Regions from separate parts of the uncultured Acetobacterium sp. genome, predicted to be linked through region 4. Evidence: predicted binding sites of a transcription regulator. Region 4 holds the regulator's gene; each other region holds the start of a gene.

Region 1 (3,565 bases), on a different contig from region 4:
CCGATTCCTGGCTAAGGTACTCATTCTCTGCTTCAATGCGTTTCATCAACTTTTGATTCTGGGTGATTTTTTCCTGGTTTTCAGCCACCTTGGCATAGGCTGCCTCAGCTTCTTTTAATAATCCCTGGAGTTCATCGCGTTCTCTGATGGCGGCACCGATTCTTGATTTACTTTGGCCGGAACGGCCGATCTGGTTCTTTTTTTCTTCTAATCGTCGGGCGATGCCCTTAAAATTAATCTCGATCCCACTGGAATTCTGCATCTCGATGTAGGAATCCCGGACTTCGTCCTGGCCGCGGGATTCCTGGTCGTGGAGGTTCTGACGCATGTTAACGGTGTTATTGTAAATCACCGTGGTCATCCCAGTATCCAGCGGCAGATGCTGGCGAATCACGCCATCGTATTTAAATTGATCGTTGATTATTTTTCCGGTACTGTTATCGTAGATAAATAAGGAATCTTTGGCTCTTAAAAAATTCCGCTCCAGCCGGATTTCCTGGCCACTGTCCTGATAAACCAGGGAACCGCTGTAGTCGAATTGATTCCAGGGCATATATTTTTGATATTCATCGCTGTAGGTTTTCTTTTTGCGGTAGGGCTTGTAAAACCCGAAAAACATCCCCTGAATAAAGGTTTGCAGGGTTGTTTTGCCGGCCTCGTTTTTGCCATAAATCAGGTTAAGCCCCGGTTTGAGCTCGATCGTCTGGTCTTTGAATTTTCCAAAGGCTTTAATTGACAGGGTTTTTATTATCACTATAAAACCCCCTCACCAATCATCGCTTCAATGCTGTAGATGATCGCTTTTTTGCGAATTTCTGCTTCTTCTATTTTCTCCAGTTCTGAAAGAATCTGTCCAATCGGATTATCTTTATTCTCACGGATCAGCAATTCCAGATCAATGTCCGGCTCCAGCCTGGTGGTGTCGGTTTCAATATAATAAAAAGCCTCTTCCAGATCATCGTTGATCCAGTCCATTTGAATTTCCGGGTTGATGTAGCCGCTAAAGCGGATCCGGTAGTAATGCTGCTGGCGGTTTGTTTGACTATCGCAGTCAATCGTTTTCTTGATAATATCCTGATAAGAATCTTCCGGTGTAAGCTGGATTTCGATGGTTTGATATGTTCGTGACTCGATCGGCTTGAAGCCACTGCTAGTAATAAAGACCTGATTGACATAATCGGTATCCACCTGGGAGATTAAAAATCCCCGTTCGCCGCTTTCGCCAAAATTAAGCGGGACCGGTGATCCGCAGTAAGCAATCCCGCCGGGAGTCAGCCCCGGCTTGTGAATATGTCCCAGCGCGATGAAATCAAAGCCCTTCTTTTCAACCAATCTTAAATCAATCGGCAGATAAAGGCTTTGACTGGCCACTTCACCGTGGGCCATTAAGATATTATAGCGGGTATCATTGAGCTTAATGCTGTTAAAAGACCGCTCGGGAAAGGCCCGGTACTCGTTTTTAACCCAGGACATGCCATAGATTTCGGTATTGAGTTCTTTTATGTAAACAGACCGAAAGACATCTTCTTTAAAAATGTAGACATTGCTTCCCCACTCGACCTTTTTGTAGGGTGAGCTGTCACCGTGATAATCGTGATTTCCGGTGATGATGACCACCCAGGTTTTATCGAGACTGGCCAATCCTTCGGCAGCTCTTTTGATATCCATGGTCAGGACATTGACGCTGTCAAATAAATCTCCGGCAATCAGCAGTAGTGGCACTTCTTCTTCTTTGACATAGGCAATCATCTCGTCAAAGGCTTTCCATAATTCTTTTCTTTTATTTTTACCGTAATAGTTTCCTTGTTGTAAAAAGGTAAAGGGGCGACCTAAATGAAAATCTCCGGTATGTACAAAGCGTGTCAGCATCCTCTTTGCCTCCTCATCTATAAATTTTTGCTAATTTTGGGCTTTCGTCTCAGTTACCGGCTTATCCCGACAATTGTTAATCTCTTGTGACCTAGGGGTCAGACCCTTTACGCGCTGGTTCGGACAGGTTTATCAACCTGTTCGCCCAGAGGCAAACAAGATGATCTAACAATTGTCGGTAACGCCTTACTTGAGTTCATTTTAATGTTTATCTCTTCGAACTGATTTTTTATTATATCATCTTTTGGTAAATCTTACATTTAATTTTTATTAGAATTAATGATTTCATCTGTTTCAAGGAGTCCATAGAGGGTAGGGGTTAAGGAGAAAGTCTCGATGGCGCTTTTGACTTCGGTCAGTGCCTGAGCCTTTCTTTTTTGTGTGACGCTGGTTTTTTTGGCTCGGATCAGGATGTTTTTGGGGGTGTGAGCCAGGTCCACGAATTCTAGCAGCTGTACCTTGTAGCCGCAGGCTTCGAGGAGATTGCCGCGGATTGCATCGGTAATCAGGGCGGCAGTCCGTTCTTTGATGATGCCATATTTGGTCAGCAGACTCAGCTGATCCGTTTTTATTTGGCCGTTTAGCTCGTGCTGACAGCAGGGTACTGAAAAAATCAGCCCGGCATTCCATTTTATCGCATTGTAGAGGGCATAATCGGTGGCGGTATCACAGGCGTGCAAGGTGATAATCATATCTACCGCAAAGGGGCTTTGATAGGCATCGATATTGCCCAGTTCAAAGGACAGCTGGTCGTAGCCGTATTTCCTGGCGCTGGCATTACAGCGGTCAATCACATCCGACTTTAAATCGAGGCCGACGATTCGTACTTTCAGGTTTTTTATCTCGCTGAGGTAATAATATAAGATAAAGGTCAGATAGGATTTGCCACAGCCAAAGTCGATCACATTGAGCTGCGCCCCGGGATCAAGATTTTTGATTTCATCGTCGATGATTTCGACAAAACGGTTGATCTGCCTAAATTTATCGTACATTGCCTTGACCACCTTGCCTTCTTTGGTAAAGATCCCCATATCGACAAGCGGTGGGATGAGTGTGCCTTCCTTTAGGATATAGTTTTTCTCACGATTATGGGTTAAGACTTTTGCCGGGGCTGCCGTGACGGCTTTTTTAGTTACCGAGGGCTTCCCCTTTTTACTGATTTGAATGATATATTGATACTGTTCATCCCAGCCATTATACTGCAAAAACGCATGCTCCAGGGCTTGACTGAGAAAATCTTTAAACTGTTGCAAGGAAAGATTTTCATTGAATACCTGGGTGGCCGTGAATTTTTCCAGATGATAGACTTCTTTTATTTGATTGATAACTATTTTTTGATAGTCACTTGTTTTTGTCCTTGGTTTGCTGAGGATGATCTTATAAATTTTTGGATTAAAACAGGTCTCAACTGCGGATATTAAATTGTTCATTGATTTACCTCGTGTTTTTGTTGTTGTCAATATCCTATCACGGGTTGGGAAAAATTTATAGCGGGATTTGATTGAATCGCAAAAAAATACCGGAATATCCTTTTGGATATTCCGGTATGTAAGACGGAGGTCATTGAACTAATTGGCTAGCAACAATTGTCACAACCGCTTAACACGGGTCTGACCGACGGTCATTGGTCGGTACGGTAAGGGGTCGACAACCATTGCATACGATACTTGTTATGCACCCATAAACATGGCCATGT
Region 2 (3,565 bases), on a different contig from region 4:
ATCATGATTCTTTTCTCCTGTTTTTTTAGTCAGAAAATAAATTTAGGATCAGGTGAACCAATGGAAAATAAAACCAAGAAAAGAAAGCTTATCGTGATCATCGCGGTGCTGATTATCACAAATATGATCACCTTTACAGTAGCAATAACGAGTAATATGCTCCTTGGGAACAAGCTGATTGTCACAGTTGACAGCAGCGAAACAGCAGCCGGTATAAAAAAGCTCCTGGTACTGAAAGAACAGATCGCCTCAGAATATTACCAGGACGTCGACAACACCACCCTGATTGACGGCGCCATCAAAGGGATGTTTGATAGCCTGGGTGATCCCTATAGCACTTATTTTACCTCTGCCGAATTCAGCAAATACATGGAAATGGCGACCGGGATCTATGAAGGGATTGGGGTGGTGGTCACTGAAGACGAACAGGGCTATACCTATGTGATTGCACCCCAGAAAGGCACCCCGGCAGAAGCCGCCGGGATAAAAACTGGCGATAAGATTATCAAGGTAGATGGCGAGGATGTCAGTACCTTGGGCTCAGATGCCGTTGTCTCAAAAGTGAAGGGGCCAGCCGATACGATTGTCAACATCACCATTGCCAGAGGTGAGGAAATCATCGAAATGGAGCTAGTTCGAAAAACAATTGAAGCAAAAACAGTGGAATCGCGGGTGATCGGCGATAAGGGCTATATTCAAATCAGTGAGTTCACCGACAAAACCGCCGATGATTTCGAGACCCAGCTGAGTGAGCTGCTGGCTCAAAATATTACCGGACTGGTCATCGATTTGCGCAGCAACCCCGGCGGTGGCGTCAGAGAAGCGGTCGAAATTGCCGACCGGATACTGGGACAAACCGTGGTTGTTTATACGGTTGACAAAAATGACAAGAAGACGGAATACGCATCGGATGGTGAAGAACAGCTCAACCTACCGATGGTCGCCCTGGTCGATGGCGGAACGGCCAGCTCAGCAGAAATCCTGGCTGGCGCCCTCCAAGATACTGGAGTCGCCCAACTGGTCGGAACCAAGACCTTCGGTAAGGGTATCGTTCAAGAAATAATCAGCCTCACCGATGGTGGCGGCTTTAAGGTAACAAACTCTGAATATTTTACGCCCAATGGCAATAGTATCCACGAAAAAGGACTGGAGCCAAATATTGTCATCGAAGCCACTGAATTTATGATGAACAATTTATTCACCGATCAAGAAGATGTGCAACTGCAAAAAGCCCTGGAAGTACTCAGCACAAGCAATTGATTTTAAGGATGTCGTGAACTACCCTACCGACTCCTAGGTCACAACATGATATAATAAGGGTCTGACCCCTAGGTCATTGTCGGTAATTCGGTTACTTCTTTGACAGATGAGAGCATGCCATTATGGTATGCTTTTTCAATTCTATATAAAAATTAAGATTTTATTAAAGCAGAAGGATTATCATTTGCCATTAAAAAAAAGCTATGGTAGAATATTAGAACGAATGTTCATCATAATGATTGGAGGACGCTGATGAAGGAAATGAAGCATCCATTTAAGGTTGTCTCGGAATACGAACCCAAGGGCGATCAGGGAGCGGCGATTAAAAAGATTTCAAAGGGAATCAAGGATGGTTTGCGCTACCAAACCTTATTAGGAGTAACCGGGTCTGGAAAAACCTATACCATGGCCAAGGTGATCGAGTCGGTTCAAAAACCAACCCTTGTGATTGCCCATAATAAGACCCTGGCGGCGCAGCTGACCAATGAATTTCGGAGTTTTTTTCCGGACAATGCGGTCGAGTATTTTGTCAGCTATTATGATTATTATCAGCCTGAAGCTTATGTGCCTCACTCGGACCTGTTTATTGAAAAAGACTCATCGATCAACGATGAAATAGATAAATTGCGGCACTCCGCCACCGCCGCCCTGTTTGAACGCCGGGATGTGATTGTGGTTGCCAGCGTATCCTGCATTTATGGGTTGGGTAGTCCCTTTGATTACGAGAATATGATGCTATCGCTGCGTCCGGGAATGGATAAAGACCGCGATACGATTATCCGAAAACTGGTCGATATCCAGTTCACCCGCAACGATATTGCCTTTGAGCGGAACAACTTTCGGGTCAGAGGCGATATCCTGGAGATATTCCCCTCGGCCTCATCAAATAAGGCCATTCGCCTGGAATTCTTCGGCGACGAAATTGAACGGATCACAGAGATTGATACCTTAACCGGGGAGATCTATGGCGAGCTCAACCATGTCTCAATCTTCCCAGCCTCCCACCATACCACCACCCCGGAAAACCTGGAACGGGCGATTGCAGGAATCCAGCAGGAACTGCGGCAGCGTTACGACGAATATACCGAAAACAACCGCCTGGTCGAAGCGCAGAGGATTCTTCAGCGCACCAATTATGATATTGAAATGCTCCGTGAGATGGGCTATTGCAACGGGATTGAGAACTACACCCGCTACATTAACGGCTTACCGCCAGGATCACCGCCCTATACCCTAATTGACTATTTTCCCAAGGATTTTCTAATTATTGCCGATGAATCGCACGTCTCGATCCCCCAGATTGGTGGCATGTTTGCCGGCGATAAGGCGCGCAAGAGCAATCTGGTCGACTATGGTTTCCGGCTGCCTTCAGCCTATGATAACCGGCCGCTTAATTTTTCTGAATTTGAAGGCAAGATTAATCAGATTGTCTTTACCACGGCAACGCCCAGCAAATACGAAAAAGAGCACAGCCAGAATACCGTCGAGCTGATTATCCGACCGACGGGCCTGATTGATCCCGAAATCACGGTACGTCCGGTGGCCGGTCAGATTGACGACCTGTTGGGGGAAATAAAATTGACCACCGACAAGGGAAATCGGGTCCTGGTAACCACCCTAACAAAGAAGATGGCCGAGGATCTTACCGATTATCTAAAAGAAAACGGCATCCTGGTCAATTACCTCCATTCCGATGTCGATACCATCGAACGGATGAAAATTCTGCGCGATTTACGATTGGGTACCTTCGATGTGCTGGTCGGCATCAACCTGCTCCGGGAAGGACTTGACCTGCCGGAGGTTGGTCTGGTGGCGATTTTAGATGCTGATAAGGAAGGCTTCCTGAGGTCTGAGACGTCACTGATTCAAACCGTTGGCCGGGCTGCCCGTAACCTCGAAGGCCACGTGATTATGTATGCCGATAAGATCACCCCCTCGATGGAGCGGGCGATTGGCGAAACCAACCGCCGCCGCGCCATTCAAACCGCCCATAATGTCGCCCATCAGATTACCCCCAGCTCGGTAAAAAAAGATATTCGATCAATTATCGAAGCGACCAAGGTGGCTGAAGCGACGGCGCCCTATGCGATTGGCGACCAAGCGGTCGATATTGATATTAAAATCAAAGAACTGGAACTAGAAATGCTGGCTGCCGCCGAAGCCCTCGAATTTGAACGGGCTGCCAAACTACGAGACGAAGTCCATCATCTTAAAAACTACCGCAGATAAGCATTGTTAATCAGTAGGGGCGGGTATTACCCGCCCGCAAACCATTGTTATACGATATTAAGAAGCAAGCAGAACT
Region 3 (3,565 bases), on a different contig from region 4:
CTCCTTTAAAAATATCCAATCGGATGAATGATGTGATCTTTTTTGGGGTCCAGGCCACTCATCTGATCTCCGATCGTCACAGCCCGCCGCAGTGCCAGATTACCAAAACGCTTACGTAATTGATCGACAGTCTCATCAAGCCGGGCTTGCCGCACCCGGATAATCTCATTACTAAACAGATCCAGCTGAATCGGGGTTGAGTCGGGCACCAAATCGGTGACGCGAACCCCCATCGAGCGGATATCTGAGCTGAAATCATAATTATTTTCAAACAGTGCAATGGCCGCTTCCGCTATTTCCCGGGTTAGATCCGATGGCTTGGCCAGTTTCACTTGCCGGGTGAAACTGTGCAATTCTTTGTTCCTTACATGGATCGCCACAGTCAGGCAATAGCAACCGGTTTCCCGTAACCGCATCGCTACACTTTCAGTCAGCATATAGATGATCAATTTGACATCCTTCAGGTCTTTTAAATCCCGGGGAGTGGTGATGCTGTTACCAATGCTTTTGAGGATCCGTTCGTTGCCGTTATAATGCTCGTCAAAAGATTTGACAGGGCTGTCATCTTGGCCATTGGCAAACCGCCATAACACCGCTCCCATTTTGCCAAATTGAAGAACCAGAAAATCCAGGGATGTTTGGGCCAATTGTCCAATTGTATAGATGCCGTATTTGATTAGCTTTTTCTTAGTAGATCGCCCCACATAGAGGAGATCCCCGACTTCCTGCTGCCAGACAATTTTTTTATAATTATCGCGGGTAATGACGGTGATGGCATTGGGTTTCTGATAGTCCGAACCAAACTTGGCAAAGATCTTGTTCCAGGAAACCCCGATGGAAACGGTGATTCCCAACTCGTCCTGGATATCCCGACTGATTTTTTCGGCGATCACCCGGCCGCTTCCGTGAATCTGGGCACTGTTGGTAACGTCCAACCAGGCTTCGTCGAGACCGAAGGGCTCGACCTGATCGGAATAGCGGTTGTAGATTTTTCGAGCCAGCCGGGAGAAACGCAGATACAATTGATAATTGGGCGGCATCACCACCAGCTCAGGACATTTCCCCCGAGCCTGCCATAAAACTTCCCCGGTTTTAACCCCAGCTTCCTTGGCTTTCTGGTTCTTGGCCAGAATAATCCCATGGCGTTTCTCGGGGTTTCCGCCCACTGCCACCGGGAGATTTCTGATTTCGGGATGATATAAACATTCTACATTGGCATAAAAGCTGTTTATATCTGAGTGTAAAATAATTCGTTCCACGGCTCACCTTTTTATCTACCTCAATCAAATTAGTACATATGTTCTATAGTTATTTTATACCCACCGATGGCCTTTGTCAATGAATAAATTATATGACTCGCCAATTTGAAATTATTCACTACCGCCGATCTATCCCTAAAAAATGCCAGGGCATTCACTAGCTCTGGCGTTTTCGATTTGCACCGTCTCCTCTGGAATTACCCGGAAATTAAAATAGCCGGAGAAAGTTCTCCGACTATGGTTAGGCTTTATTTTAAATTAGATGGATTGGTTTGATCAGAGTTTAATTATTTTCCGGCATTGATCAGATCGAGTTCCGCGGTAATCGCTTCATAAACGCCGGGGTAGACGCTACCGGGGCCGCCCTGAGTAATGCAGGGAATGTAGTAGTGGTTGCCGCAGCGGGCGACCGCTTTGCGGACTTCAGCTCCAACGCTTTCCTGGGTCCAGTTTTCATCATCAATCAGGGAGTTGTCGATATCGCCCATAAACGAAATCTGGCCGCCATACTTTTTAATCAGCTCAGGTACATTATTGTTAGAAATACAGCCTTGCCAGATATCGATGCCCATTTCAATCATGTGGGGTACTAAATTAGCGGCATAGGAATCACTATGATGAACCACCAGCTCGACCCCGTTGGCCTTATAGAAGCCGTAGATTTTCTGATAAGCTGGAACGATAAATTCAGCAAACATTTCCGGAGCCATAAACGAATTCAGGGAGCTGCCCCAATCGTCATGATGGAAGAGACAGTCGGGTTTGTAATATTTGATCAGTTCAGCGGCATAGCGAAGTTCATATTCGACGATGTAGTCAATCAGGGCATGCATTTCTTCGGGTTCTTCATAAAAGGCCATCAGACAATCTTCCATTCCCATTAAATGATGACATTGTTCAAAGACGCCAGGGGCGACAAAGATGGTAGCAAAGACTTCGTTGCGGTCAATCGCTTCAACGGCCGGTAAAAACGGCGCCCAGGCTTCGGCTGGCAAGTCTGTTTTAGGTGCCTTAACAACGTCCCGCCATTTGGTGATATCCTGGAGAACCTTGTGTTCCTTGTCGTGTAAGGGAAATCCTCCGGGGGTGCCGGCTGGCCAGGCAAAGGTAATGCCCCAGGCATTTTTGACCGGTTCACCACCGGGCATAGGCATGCTGCCCTGGCCGGTAATTGGATCACCCATGATCATTCCGTAAATGGCATCCGTACACACAAAGGCCTCATACTGATTGACAAAGCGGTCCGGATTGCCACCTTTAATCGTTTCCAGTAGGTTCTGTCGTTTCGTAAGCATAAATCATTTCCTCCTATCAAATATTGGTGATATACATTTTAAATGCGTGTATATTTGTAAAATTAATTATATCATCAGTTTTAATGCATTACAAGCATTACTTAACCGGTTAAACTTATATCTTTGATGTCGTTATCATCGGCTTTATAATGGTGTTTCACAAATCCTTCTTTGAATCAGGCGCTTCCTGACCCAAAGGGGCATTATGCCCGTATTCTATTATTTTAAATATAATTAAGAAAATCACCCGGGTTGACTATTCGACCTTTGACCGGATCTGCTTTTTAATAATCGTATGTGATCAGATTTTCTTTGCTGCTATTTTCTTTGCTGCTATTTTCTTTGATATTCTTTTCGATTACATCCTTAATGAACACCGTCACCAGAGCCGGATCAAATTGACTGCCAGCATGGCGCTTTAGCTCGTCAATGGCTTCCTGCTCCGTCATTGCCTGACGATAAGAGCGATCCTGGGTCATCGCATCGTAGGCATCTACAATCGCCAGAATCCGGGCTAATAAGGGGATTTCCTCGGCTTTGAGACCCTGTGGATAGCCATTACCATCCCAGCGTTCATGGTGACAGAGAATATATTCAGAGATCTTACGCAGTTCTGGCACCGTCTGGGCAATCCGATAGCCAACCTCGGGATGCTTTTTGATTTCTGCCCATTCGTCATCGGTTAGGGGGGTGTTTTTCAGGAGCAGCTTGCTGTCGATACTGATTTTGCCGATATCGTGGAGGGTGGCCACCAGTTCTAGGGACACCAGCTCCTCCTGATCCAATTCCAATACCTGACCCAGCTGCTTAGCCAGATCGGCCATCCGCTCAGCGTGTTCCTCGGTTTCATTGCTTTTTTCAAACAGGGTGGTCTTAATCGAATTCATCACGGCCGAATGAAAGCTCTTATATTCCAACAGCTTTTTCCGGTACATTGATTCCTCGGCCAGTTTAAATATTTTTTCAAAGGATTCATGTTCATTAGCCTTGGTGGCAAAGCCAAGCGCGATG
Region 4 (3,565 bases):
AAATGTAAGTTTCGTGACAAAAGCCATAAAATGTGATAAACTATGATTGTCATCCTTGCATAACCAGATTATCTGTTCTAATTGGCTTTTCTAATTGGCTTTCTCAGTGGATCAGGCTCTCCAATTCGAGTTCGCCATTTAACAGCTGATCTACCAAATAAAATTTAGGAGTATTGTCATGCCAACCGCAACCAATCATACTGATAAAATGATACCCAATAATACCATCATCGATGAATTCCTCAATTATGTCTTGACCATCAAGGGTTATTCCGAAAAATCGGCTCAGGCCTACCGCTATGACCTGATTATCTTTTTTCGCTTTATCAAGCGCTATTTTGCCATGGTTCCCCAATCCCTCGACTTTGATGCGATTGCGATCGATGATATCTCACTTGATGATTTAAAAGCTGTCAATTTAGGGATTCTCTATGCCTTTCTTTCCTATTCCAGTAAGGAACGTCATAATTCAGATGCCGCCCGCAGCCGCAAGGTCTCATCGTTGCGTTCCTTTTTTAATTATCTCTGTAACAAACAAAAATACTTTCTGCCCAACCCGGTGACCGAACTCGAAATGCCCAAACTACCAGCCCGTCACGCCCGTTATTTAGAGTGGGATGAAGCCGTCGATCTTTTAAAAGGGATAACCGGCCGTCATAAAGAACGGGACTTTGCCATTGTCACCCTGTTTCTAAATTGCGGGATGCGGCTTTCGGAGCTCACCCAAATCAAAATAACCGATATCAAAAACGATGCCCTGCGGATCATCGGCAAAGGCAATAAGGAACGGACGGTCTTTTTAAACCATGCCTGTTTAAAAGCAATCAATCGTTATCTGGCGGTGCGCCAGGAATCCGACTCTCCCTATCTGTTTCTTAGCCAGCAAAATACCCCAATCAGCAATCGTGCGGTTCAGCACCTGGTCAAAAAACACCTGGCCAGTTGTGGCCTCAATACCGACGAAATCAGCGTTCATAAGCTCAGGCACACTGCCGCAACCCTGATGTTTCGCTATGGCAATGCCGATCTTCGGTCAGTGCAGGAAATACTGGGCCATCAGAATGTTTCGACCACCCAGATCTATACCCATATTAATGAAGAAACCCTAAGGGACACCATGAATCAAAACCCCTTGTCGCAATTCGTTAGCGATGATGACTAAATTATCATTAAAATAAGCATCCGCAGAAAAACAGCGTCTACATTTTGATCAAGACTATCGCTGCTTATTTTATTACCTAAACTGATCACCTAAACTAATTATTCAAAAATAGAACTTACGTTTGTTTTTCTGTTTTAATTATGTTATAATGAATTATAAAATTTTGGAGGAACTCTTATGTATGAGGATTTGAACAGCAAACAGATTGATATATTAAAATTTATTGATAGCCAAATGCGTGATAAGCGTTATCCCCCGTCGGTGCGCGAAATTTGTGCTGCCGTTAGTTTGAAATCGACTTCCACTGCCCATAGCTATTTAAAAAAGCTCGAGGAACTGGGCTATATTAAACGGGACTCGACAAAAACCCGCGCCATTGAAGTCCTGCGTCACGATCCCAACGAAACAATATCAAATTACTTTGACGAAAAAATAATTGTCTCGCTGCCAATCCTTGGTTGCGTAACAGCCGGTGCACCAATTCTGGCGATTGAAAACATCACTGATATTTTCCCGCTGCCGCTCGATTTTGCCGGCACCGAGGCTGCCTTTATTCTTGAAGTCAAGGGAACCAGCATGATTGATGCCGGTATTCTCGATGGCGATAAGATTATCGTCAAAAAACAGGAATCGGCAAACAATAATGACATTGTTGTGGTGCTGCTGCTTGAAGATAATGAAGCCACGGTCAAACGGATCTTTTATGAAGAGCCCAATAAAGTCAGGCTCCAACCGGATAATAAAAGCATGGATCCGATTATCTGCAAGGAGCAAGATATCAAAATTCTCGGCAAGGTAACCGGTTTAATGCGTAAATACTAAACAAAAAAAAGATGTGCAAACATCTTTTTTTGTTTTTGTTCGTTTGTTTTTGTTCGTTAAATTGAAGAAAATTTGTCTAGTCCAGTTTCATTTTTTCTTCAATATTTTTAAAGACATCTTTTTCAATATGATTCTTGTTTGCTTTTACCAGTTCAATCTGGCTTTCAAATAGTTGATTCTGCAAGTCTAAGATTGTTTTGCGGCTGGTTTCGCTTTCGATCTTGCTTTGTCGTAAATGCTCACGATATTGAGCCAGCAAATCATTCTTTTCTTCTAATTCTTTTTGCAGCAATTCTTTTTCTTCTGCCAGCGTTTCAAATTTCTCTAGTTCTTCAGCTAATCGCTGGTTTGTTTGTTTAAGCTCTTCTTTGACTTGATTAATCTCGCCAATTTCTTTGGCTTTGACTTCTTCACTGCTGCGAACTTCTTCTTCTGCAATAAAAAGCCGCTCAGTAATATTCATACAGCCTAGAATCGCAATCCGAATATGATTGGTAAAAGGATTAGCCGTCTTGACGCGTTCTAGCTCAGCATTGACGTAATCAGCAACATGTTTTATATGCTCTTCGTTTCCCTTTGCCTTCAAATTAAATTCGGTATCTAATATGCGTAATTCCATTATTGTTTGTTCAGGCATTTTTTCCTCCTGTGAAATAAATTTAATTCTCTAAATGTTTAAGGATGTTCTACTCTATTATATGTAATAACCTAAAGAATTACAAATGATTTATCAATTAATAATTTTCGATCAGACAATTAAGGTCTGTGTTTTCCTTGATTTGAAAGTCGATATTTTTTAGGCTGATGTGATTAAAGCCATCCCGTGATTGGTCATAAATGACCGGGATCGAGTAAATCGGTTTATTGTATTTGCTGGCATAACGAAGGGTATGGATGGTTCCGCTTCCCGGTGAAAAACTTGATACGATCACAAACCCACTCGCGCCGCTTTGCAGCCGGTCGCGTTCGATAAACTTATAGGGTTGCACGGTTTCAAGATGACTGTACTCCGAGACTAAGGCGCCCCCCGAAGTACAAATTTTTTCGGCCAGCCGGCAATTTGAACTGGGATAGACCGAGCTTAAACCCGATGGCAAAAAAGCGACGGTTTTTCCGCCAACTTCCAGACAACCGCGGTGACCGCAATCATCAGCCCCGACAGCCAATCCGCTGATCACCACAAAATTATTTTCGGCAAGAATTTTACCAGCCTGAAAGGCAAAATCACAGCCTAGTTGTGACGGACTGCGGCTGCCGATAACCGCCGCCCGTTTCGAATGATTTAAAATTTTTAGATCGCCCTTATAATAGAGTAAGATGGGCTGATCATCAAATTTAAGACTCTCTGGAAAACGATCATCGAAATAGCTAACCGCTTGAATTCCCAACTGATCACACTCATCAATTACCCGCCTGGCATAAGCCAGGGCTTGGGCAATGTCTGCTTGATAAATTTGACTTGAAATTAAATGAAAGGTTTGGCCAATTTCAATGATCTCGTTAAATGAAAGCGATTCGGGTGCAATAATCATGTCCAGCAATTGTTTAATTTTCTGACGTCCGACCCCTTTTAATTGCCTC

What was found. Region 4 encodes LexA, which represses DNA repair genes until DNA is damaged. Its sites were predicted from a motif close to CNAACANNTGTTNG; they were not measured.
Region 1: a site for LexA is predicted at 2,087-2,100, ahead of QZ998_RS15920 (DNA repair exonuclease). Genes of this name have one in related genera too.
Region 2: a site for LexA is predicted at 1,477-1,490, ahead of uvrB (excinuclease ABC subunit UvrB). Genes of this name have one in related genera too.
Region 3: a site for LexA is predicted at 1,291-1,304, ahead of dinB (DNA polymerase IV). Genes of this name have one in related genera too.

What each region holds. Positions count from the first base shown of each region.
Region 1 covers NZ_CAKMJU010000132.1:28,986-32,550, forward strand. The annotation lists gene QZ998_RS15915 (AAA family ATPase) at 1-754, opposite strand, end outside; gene QZ998_RS15920 (DNA repair exonuclease) at 754-1,869, opposite strand; gene QZ998_RS15925 (SAM-dependent methyltransferase) at 2,130-3,299, opposite strand; gene hcp (hydroxylamine reductase) at 3,540-3,565, opposite strand, start outside.
Region 2 covers NZ_CAKMJU010000058.1:19,434-22,998, forward strand. The annotation lists gene QZ998_RS09365 (S41 family peptidase) at 61-1,260, shown strand; gene uvrB (excinuclease ABC subunit UvrB) at 1,513-3,489, shown strand.
Region 3 covers NZ_CAKMJU010000085.1:3,234-6,798, forward strand. The annotation lists gene dinB (DNA polymerase IV) at 6-1,259, opposite strand; gene QZ998_RS11925 (uroporphyrinogen decarboxylase family protein) at 1,547-2,554, opposite strand; gene QZ998_RS11930 (HD domain-containing phosphohydrolase) at 2,839-3,565, opposite strand, start outside.
Region 4 covers NZ_CAKMJU010000026.1:760-4,324, forward strand. The annotation lists gene QZ998_RS04130 (tyrosine recombinase XerC) at 179-1,162, shown strand; gene lexA (transcriptional repressor LexA) at 1,340-1,984, shown strand; gene zapA (cell division protein ZapA) at 2,061-2,621, opposite strand; gene QZ998_RS04145 (DNA-processing protein DprA) at 2,719-3,565, opposite strand, start outside.